2 linked regions of the Enhydrobacter sp. genome follow. The protein of the gene in region 1 interacts with the protein of each later gene in a pairwise test. Links are inferred from orthologs where the notes say so. Each region holds a gene or a part of one and is shown on either strand. Other genes may lie near its edges.

Region 1 (4,479 bases):
TGCGGGCAGGTGGCGATCAGCCGGTCGTAGTTGGGCGTCCTCGCATCGAGGATGGCATTGTCGCGCGGATCGGTGCGGAAGCCCCAGCCGTCCAGGATGCAGAGGACGGCGGGGCGGGGGCGGGACTCGGGCATCACGACGCTTTCGGCAGGCTGGGGGGCCGCGCGCGCTCGACCGAGTTGAACTTGTTCGGGCAATGCAGATCGCGCGGATCGATGTTGGGGTTCTGGTCGGGAATCTCGATGGCGCAGAACACGAACTCGCCGCGCGGCTCGCCGTCGATCGTGATGTCGTAGGTATAGGTGCCCGGCGGATCGCCCGGGATGATGCACCAGGAGCGCTGCAGCACGCCGTCCTGCACGACCTCGCGCATGCGCGTCGTCGCCTTGGTCTTGTCCGGGCTCACCTCGGTCTCGGGGCCGGCGATGACCTGCTCGGCGGGCTTGGAGGTCGTCAGCACCTCGGTCAGCGACACGGTGCGGGTCGGGCCGCCGAGATACATGCGCCAGCCGAAGCAGGCGCGGTTGAAGAGCAGCGGGATGGCGTTGGTCTCGTAGTTGCGCTGCTTGCCGTCCTCACCGGTGATCGACACGTAGGGGATGCTGCGCACGGGCTTGGTCACGGAGGGCGGCGTATCCGCGGCCGGGGTCTGCTGGGCGACCGATGCCGTCGACAGCGTCGCCGCGGCGAGCGCGACGAGGGCGGCGGCAGACCGGGGGAGAAGCGGATGCATGGAGCCAATGTAGCCCGGGTTTTTCGTCAGAACAGAGGCAAAATCGCCGCCAATTCTCATGCCCGATGACTAAGCCCGGTGATAGGGATGGCCGGCCAGGAGCTGCTGGCTGCGGTAGATCTGCTCGGCCAGCATTGCCCGGGCGAGCTGATGCGGCCAGGTCATGGCGCCGAAGGACAGGACCAAAGAGGCCTTTTCCAGCAGCGCCTCGGCATGCCCGTCGGCGCCGCCGATCAGGAATGCGACGTCGGACACTGACTCGTCGCGCCAGCGGCCGAGCCGGCGGGCGAAGGCCTCGCTGTCCATCTGCCGCCCGCGCCGGTCGAGCGCGACCAGGACCGCTGCCCGCGGCGCGGCCGCCAGCAGGAGCTCGCCTTCGCGGCGCATCAGCTCGGCAGCGGGCAGCTTGCGCTTCTCCTCGAGCTCGCGCAGCACGAGCGGCCAGCGGATGCGGCTGGCATAGTGGTCGTAGAGATCGCGCTCGGGGCCGCGTCCGGCGCGGCCGATGGCGGCGATGGTGATCTTCACGGCCTCAGGAGGCCTGCCGGCGGCGGCCCGTTCTCGCGGCCTTGGGCCTCGTGGCCGCGTCGTTCTCCAGCGCCCACATCTTCTCCAGGGCATAGAAGGCCCGCGGCTCGGGCCGGAAGATATGGACCACGACATCGCCGGCATCGACCAGCACCCAGTCGCCACCCTGCTTGCCCTCGACGGGAACGGGTCCCCGGCCCGCCTGCTTCAGCCGTTCGGCGAGATGATCGGCGATGGCCACGACCTGCCGGTTCGAGCGGCCCGAGGCGATCACCATGTAGTCGGCGAAGGACGACTTGCCCTTGAGATCGATGACGACGATGTCCTCGGCCTTGTCGTCCTCGAGGGAGCGCCGGACCAGTGCGAGCTGGGTGTCGGCGATATCGCTTCTGTCGGGAAGCGGACGGATCGGGTCGGAGATGGTCTTTCCTTTCGTTCTGGTCCGTTTCGGCCGGACGGCGCGGATCGCCGTGGCCGAATGGCTGTCGAGGCGGCTCGGGATGAAGCACCAGGCGGGCGGCCGGCAATCCGCCAGCCGGCGGGCTTGGCCGGCATCAAGCCGGTAACGCGCAAAGGTGCGGGGGGCTGCCGATTGCAGGGCGGCGTAGCCCCAGCCGGGCCGGGCGAAGGCAGCAATGGGAATGGCCCCGAACAGGTCGCGCCAGCCCTCCCAGTGCACGAGCTGCGGCAGGATGTCGGCGCCCATCAGCCACACGAACCGCGCGCGCGGATAAAGGCGCTTCAAGGCCTGCACGGTGTCGAGCGTGTAGCGTGTGCCCAGCAGCAATTCCGGCGCCTCGACCCGGATGCGAGGGTGCCGGCCGAGCTGCCTGGCGCGGGCCAGGCGGCTTGCCAGCGGCTCCATGCCGTCGCCGCTCTTCAGCGGGTTTTGCGGCGAGACCAGCCACCAGATCTCGTCGAGGCCGAGCCGTTTCAGGGCTTCCAGGCTCACATGGCGATGGCCTTCGTGGGCGGGATTGAACGAACCGCCCAGAAGCCCGATGCGCCGCCGCGTATCGCGGGGCACGCCGGGCATGGGATGGCGCGCCTCGATCACCAGGCGGTGCTCATGGGCGCAGGGTGCCCTTGCCGCGCACGACGTTCTTGTAGGTCGTGAGCTCGACCAGGCCGACAGGGCCGCGGGCATGCATGCGGTTGGTCGAGATGCCGATCTCCGCCCCCAGCCCGAACTCGCCGCCGTCGGCGAACTGGGTGCTGGCATTGTGCATCACGATGGCGCTGTCGACTTCCTTCAGGAAGCGGTCGGCGGTGGCCTGGTTGTCGGTGACGATCGCCTCGGTGTGCTGGCTGCCGTAGGTCGCGATGTGGCGGATCGCGCCCGCGACGCCGTCGACCGTGGCGACGGAAATGATCGGCTCGAGATACTCGGTGCGCCAGTCCTTCTCCGTGGCGGGCAGCGCCTTCGCATCGCGCTTGCGGACCTCGGCATCGCCGCGCACCTCGCAGCCCAGCTCGTGCAGCCTGGCGAGCACGGGCCCGAGATGCGTGTCGAGCGCCGCGCGGTCGATCAGCAGCGTCTCGGCGGCGCCGCACACGCTCACGCGCCGCATCTTGGCGTTGGCGACGAGATCGCGCGCCATGCCGGCATCGGCGTCGCGGTCGACATAGACATGGCAGATGCCGTCGTAGTGGCGCAGCACCGGCACGCGGCTTTCCTGCGTGACGCGATCGATCAGCGAGCGGCCGCCGCGCGGCACGATCAGATCGAGCCAGTCCATCGCCTTCAGGAGCTCGCCCACGGCGGCGCGGTCGGTCGTCGGCACGAGCTGCACGCAGTCCTCGGGCAGGCCTGCCGTCTCGAGCGCCCGCCGCAGGAGCTCGACGATCGAGCGCGAGGAATGGAAGCTGTCGGAGCCGCCGCGCAGCACGACCACGTTGCCCGACTTGATGCAGAGCGCGCCGGCGTCGGCGGTGACATTGGGCCGGGCCTCGTAGATCACGCCGATCACGCCGATCGGCACGCGCACGCGGCTGATCGCGAGGCCGTTCGGCCGCTGCCAGCGCTCGATCTCGGCGCCGACCGGATCGGGCAGCGCGACGATATCGTCGAGGCCCTTGGCCATGCCCTCGATGCGCGCCTCGTTCAGCAGCAGGCGATCCTGCAGGGCGCTCCTCATGCCGGCCGCCCTCGCGGCCTCGATGTCGCGCGCATTGGCGGCGAGAATCGCCGCCTTCTCGGCGCGGATCAGCCGCGCCGCCTCGACGAGGGCGCGATTCTTGGCCTCGGTCGCGGCATTGCGCAACGCGGCCGCCGCCGCCTTCGCGCGCCGGCCGAGGGCCGCCACGATCGTGACAACGTCTTCTACAGGCTTCGTCTCGACGTTCATCGCCGCCCCAGTATAGCTCATTCGACCACGAGGTCGTCGCGGTGGACCATCTCGTCCCGGCCGCGGAAGCCCAGCAGTTTCTCGATCTCGGCGCTCTTTCGGCCGGCGATACGGCGCGCATCCTCGGCGGCATAGGCCACCAGGCCGCGCGCCAGGGTGCGGCCAGTGCGGTCCTTCACGTCGACCACGTCGCCGCGCCTGAACTCGCCGTCGATGCCGGTGACGCCGGCCGGCAGCAGGCTTTTGCCCCGCGCGAGCGCGCGCACGGCCCCGTCATCGACCACCAGCACGCCGGCCGACTTCAGCGAGCCCCTGATCCACTTCTTGCGTGCCGAGAGCGGCGAGGCGTCCGGCAGGAACCAGCTACAGCGCGCCTTGCCGTCGATCAGCGCTCCGAGGGCGCCCACTGTGCGTCCGTCGGCGATGGCCATGCGGCAGCCGGCGGCCATGGCGATGCGGCCGGCCGTCAGCTTAGTCACCATGCCGCCGTTGGAGAGGGCCGAGGCGGCGGCGCCCGCCATCGCCTCGATCTCGGGCGTGATCTCGCGGATCTCGGGGATGTGGCGGGCGCCGGCATCGCTGCGCGGGTCGCCGGTATAGAGGCCATCGACGTCCGACAGAAGCACCAGCGTGTCGGCCGAGATCATCTCCGCCACGCGCGCGCCCAGCCGGTCGTTGTCGCCGAAGCGGATCTCGTCGGTGGCGACCGTGTCGTTCTCGTTGATCACCGGCACCGCGCCGAGACCGAGCAGCGTCGCCATGGTCTGACGCGCATTGAGGTAGCGTCGGCGCGCCTCCGAATCGTCGAGCGTCAGCAGCACCTGCGCCACGGTGATGCCGTGCCGCGCCAGCGCCGCCTGGTAGGCATGG
Region 2 (4,303 bases), 1.0 Mb from region 1 along the record:
ACTGCAGGACCCGGCCTATGCCGGCCTGATCGAGCAGTTCGACCCCGACAAGTACAACAAGAACCTGTCGGTGGCGGAGAACCTCCTGTTCGGCACACCGGTCGGCGGCGGCCTCGACGGCGACAATCTTGCGGCCCAGCCCTATGTCCAATCGGTCCTGAAGGACGCCGGCCTGGACCAGGATCTGCTGCGAATGGGCCTCTCGATCGCCGAGACCATGGTCGAGCTGTTCTCCGGCCTGTCGCCCGACAATCCGCTGTTCGAGCAGTACAGCTTCATCTCCGCCGACGAACTGCCCAATGTGCGCCTGTTGCTGCAACGTCTGGGCGGTAAGGGCGTCGACGCGGTGCCGGAGGCCGACCGGCCCAGGCTGATGACGCTGCCGCTGCGCTATATCGAGGCCCGGCATCGCCTCGGCCTGATCGATGCGGCCATGGAAGAGCGGCTTTTGGCAGCGCGGCGTGCCTTCGCCGCGCACCTGCCGGACGCCTTGCGGGGCGCCGTCGAGTTCTACGATTTCGAGCGCTACAACAGCGCCGCCACGGTGCAGGACAACGTGCTGTTCGGCCGCCTGGTCTATGGGCAGGCCCAGGCCGAGACCCGCATCGTCGCCCTCATTTCGCAGGTCCTGGTCGAGCTCAAGCTGCGCGATTCGGTGATCGAAGTCGGGCTGGAGTACAATGTCGGCGTGGCGGGCAAGCGCCTGCCGGCGACCCAGCGTCAGAAGCTCGGTATTGCGCGTGCGCTGATCAAGCGGCCGCAGTTCCTGGTGGTGAACGAGGCGGTCGCGGTGTTCGACGGCCGCACCCAGGATCGCATTCGCGACAATATCCTGGCGTCGGCGAGGGAGGGGCGTGGCGTGGTGTGGATTGCCAATCGGCCGAGTCAGGCCGAGCCGTTCGATCAGGTCGTGGTGATGCAGGCCGGCAAGATCGTGGTTCAGGGAACGCCGGCCGAGCTGAAGGCGAAGGGCGGGCTCTATTGCGAGCTCATGCAGTCGGCGTAGGGCGCAGGCAGGCAGGAAATCGGGAGGGTATGATGAACCTCAACGAAGAAGTCGAGATCCTGAAGGGCATACCGCTGTTTTCCAAGGTCGAGCCGGCCAAGCTCAAGCTGATCGCCTTCACCGGTGAGCGCATGAACTACGCCGCGGGCCAGGAGCTGTTCCACCAGGGCGATGTCGGCGACGCGATGTACGTGATCCTGGGAGGTTCCGCCGACGTGCTGCTCGAGACGCCGAATGGGCAGATCCGCGTCGCCGAGCTCAGAAAGGACAATTTCGTGGGCGACATGGCGCTCCTGGGCGACGTGCCGCGCACCGCCACCATCAGGGCGCGCGAGCCGCTCACGACGCTCAAGATCTCCAAGGACATGTTCTATCGCCTGGTCAGCGAGATTCCTCAGTTGGCGATCGCGATGCTGCGTGAACTGGCGCACCGCCTGGAGGATACCAATCAGAAACTGCGCGAAGCGACGACCACCCGGGCAGCCTGATCCTTCAATCTCCTTCGCCCGCCTTTCATGAGCCGACTCGACAGCTTCATCGCGCGCATGGAAGCGCAGCGCGATTGCCTCAACTTTCTCAAGGGCCGGATCGACCGCGTGGCCGGTCCCCTGATCGAGGTGGGGCTGGGCAACGGCCGCACCTACGACCATCTGCGCACGCTCTTTCCCGGTCGCGACATCTATGTCTTCGAGCGCAAGGTGGCGGCCCATCCCGACTGCATCCCGCCCGACGACCGGCTGTTCCTGGGCGAGGCGCAGGATTCCATCCCGCGCGCTGCGGCGTTGCTCGGCGCCAGCGCCGCCCTGATCCATACCGATCTCGGCACCGGCGATCACGCGGCGAACCTCGCCATGGGCAAGTGGCTCGGGCCGGCACTCGACAAACTCGCGGCTTCGGGCGGCTATGTGCTCGCCAACCAAGCGCTCGAGGTCGCGCGCTGGCAACGCCTTCCCGAGCCGCCGGGCGTGCCGAAGGACCGCTATTTCCTCTATCTCGTGCGCTAACCGGCCTTCACCTCGAAGATCCGGCCGCACCGGAAGCGGAGACCGACCTTGGCACCCGCCTTGATCTCGGTCGAGCGGTCGAGCTCGACATCGATCAGCGTATCGGCCGTCCCGAGACTGACCTGGGCGCGCCGGCCCGCCGCTGTGCGGTGGATGCTGCGCACGACGCCGCAAGGCGACGTGGCGTGCGGCGCCGTCAGGTCGATGTCGCCGGGTCGCACATACAACCGGCCGGGTCCGCGATAGGCGCCAAGAAGGCAGGTGTCGAATCCCACTCCCTGAAAGCTCGGGCGATGACCGTCGAAATCGACCGGGATGGACGTCGTGTCGCCGACGAAGGACATGACGAATGCGGTCGCCGGATGGTCGTAAATGTCATCGGCAGTGCCCACCTGCTCGATCCGACCGTCGTTCAGGATGGCGACCCGGTCGGCAAGCTCCAGCGCCTCCTCCTGATCGTGCGTCACGAATACCGTCGTATGGCCCGTACGGCCCTGCAGATCGCGCAGCCAGCGCCTGAGGTCGCGGCGAATCCCGGCGTCCAGGGCGCCGAACGGTTCGTCCAGGAGAAGCACCCGCGGATCCACCGCAAGCGCACGCGCCAGCGCCACGCGTTGCCGCTGGCCGCCCGACAGCTGTCGCGGATGTCTTCTTTCGAAGCCCGCCAGCTGCACGAGATCGAGCAGCTCATGCACGCGCCTTGCGATCTCCGACGCCGTGCCGCGACGGCGCACGCGCAGGCCATAGGCGATATTCTCGAAGACGGTCATGTGCTTGAAGAGGGCATAGTGCTGGAAGACGAAGCCGATCTGACGCTCCTGCACCGGCAGGCCGGTGGCATCGTCGGTACCGAAGAAGACGCGCCCGGCACTGGGGAATTCGAGGCCGGCGATGACGCGCAGGAGGGTCGTCTTGCCGGATCCCGACGGACCCAGGAGCGCGATCAGCTCGCCGCTCCTGATCTCGAGGTCGAGCCCGCGCAGGGCGCCGACGCGGCCGAACTCCTTGCTGACCCCCAGGATGCGGATGTCCATGTGCTAGATCCTTGCCGTCCGCGCCAGCGCATCGCCATAGCGCATCTCGAGGATCGTCTTGGCCGCCAGCGTCACCACGGCCATCAGCGCGAGCAGCGACGCCATCGCGAAGGCAGCGACGAAATTGTACTCGTTGTAGAGGATCTCCACATGCAGCGGCATCGTGTCGGTGACGCCGCGGATATGACCGGAGACCACCGACACCGCGCCGAACTCGCCCATCGCCCGCGCGGTGCAGAGAAGGACCCCGTAGAGAAGGGCCCACATGATATTGGGCAGGGTGACGGTGAAGAACATCCGGAACCCGTGCGCGCCCAGCGTGAGCGCGGCCTCCTCGTCGAGGTTCCCCTGGTCCTGCATCAGCGGGATCAGCTCGCGAGCGACGAAGGGGAAGGTGACGAACACGGTCGCCAGCACGATGCCCGGCAAGGCGAAGAGGATCTGGATGCCGTGGGCCTCGAGCCAAGGGCCGAACAGGCCCTGCGCGCCGAACAGCAGGACGTAGATCAACCCCGAGACGACCGGCGACACCGAGAACGGCAGATCGATCAGCGTGATCAGAAGATTCCTGCCGCGGAAGTCGAACTTGGCGATCGCCCACGACGCAGCCACGCCGAAGACCATGTTGAGAGGAACCGCGATCGCCGCCACGAGAAGCGTGAGCCGTATGGCCGCCCGGGCATCGTGGTCGTCGAAGGTCGCGAGATAGACCGCAAGACCCTTTCGCAACGCTTCCACGAAGATGACGACGACCGGCAGCACCAGAAACAGGGCCAGGAACGCCAGGGCGATCACGACAAGACAAAAACGCGCGGCTGGCGGCTCGGTCGTGACCGGCGGCGGCGAGCGCTCGTTCATGACAGCCTCATGACGCCCCGAGCCGTCGCCGGCTCCAGGCCTGGATCAGGTTGATCGCCAGCAGGATCGCGAACGACAGCGCCAGCATGATCACCGCTATGCCGGTGGCGCCGCCGTAGTCGAACTCCTCGAGCTTGATGACGATGAGCTGCGGGGCGATCTCGGAGATGTAGGGCAGATTGCCGGCAATGAAGATCACCGAGCCGTATTCGCTGACGGCACGTGCGAAGGCGAGCGCGAAGCCGGTCAGGATGGCCGGGGCGAAGGTCGGCAGGACGACGCGCAAGAGCGTCTGGCGTCGGCTGGCGCCCAGCGTCGCCGAGGCTTCCTCGACCTCGCGATCGATCTCGGCCACGAGCGGCTGCACGGTGCGTACCGCAAACGGCAAGCCGACGAAGACG

Evidence for each region. The genes of interacting proteins can lie anywhere in the genome.
Region 2: the proteins of OJF58_RS14750 (region 1) and OJF58_RS09810 interact in binary tests that used the Escherichia coli proteins (3 or more experiments, as listed by UniProt). The link is inferred for Enhydrobacter sp. from one-to-one orthologs.

The regions. Positions count from the first base shown.
Region 1 is NZ_CP126889.1:2,939,485-2,943,963, forward strand. Bases 1,480-4,479 are described here. They hold OJF58_RS14750 (glutamate-5-semialdehyde dehydrogenase), read right to left. Parts: upstream 3,631-4,479; coding sequence 2,329-3,630; downstream 1,480-2,328. Other genes in these bases: OJF58_RS14745 (nicotinate-nucleotide adenylyltransferase), read right to left, coding at 1,480-2,318; proB (glutamate 5-kinase), read right to left, coding at 3,627-4,479. Also shown: gpmI (2,3-bisphosphoglycerate-independent phosphoglycerate mutase), read right to left, coding at 1-134; OJF58_RS14735 (hypothetical protein), read right to left, coding at 134-733; 23S rRNA (pseudouridine(1915)-N(3))-methyltransferase RlmH, read right to left, coding at 803-1,261; more of OJF58_RS14745, read right to left, coding at 1,266-1,479. UniProt on the Escherichia coli protein: Catalyzes the NADPH-dependent reduction of L-glutamate 5-phosphate into L-glutamate 5-semialdehyde and phosphate. The product spontaneously undergoes cyclization to form 1-pyrroline-5-carboxylate.
Region 2 is NZ_CP126889.1:1,944,341-1,948,643, forward strand. The notes cover bases 1,026-3,849. They hold OJF58_RS09810 (sulfate/molybdate ABC transporter ATP-binding protein), read right to left. Parts: upstream 3,045-3,849; coding sequence 2,007-3,044; downstream 1,026-2,006. Other genes in these bases: OJF58_RS09800 (cyclic nucleotide-binding domain-containing protein), read left to right, coding at 1,039-1,494; OJF58_RS09805 (class I SAM-dependent methyltransferase), read left to right, coding at 1,522-2,010; cysW (sulfate ABC transporter permease subunit CysW), read right to left, coding at 3,048-3,849. Outside these bases: OJF58_RS09795 (ABC transporter ATP-binding protein), read left to right, coding at 1-1,006; more of cysW, read right to left, coding at 3,850-3,902; sulfate ABC transporter permease subunit CysT, read right to left, coding at 3,910-4,303. UniProt on the Escherichia coli protein: Part of the ABC transporter complex CysAWTP involved in sulfate/thiosulfate import. Responsible for energy coupling to the transport system.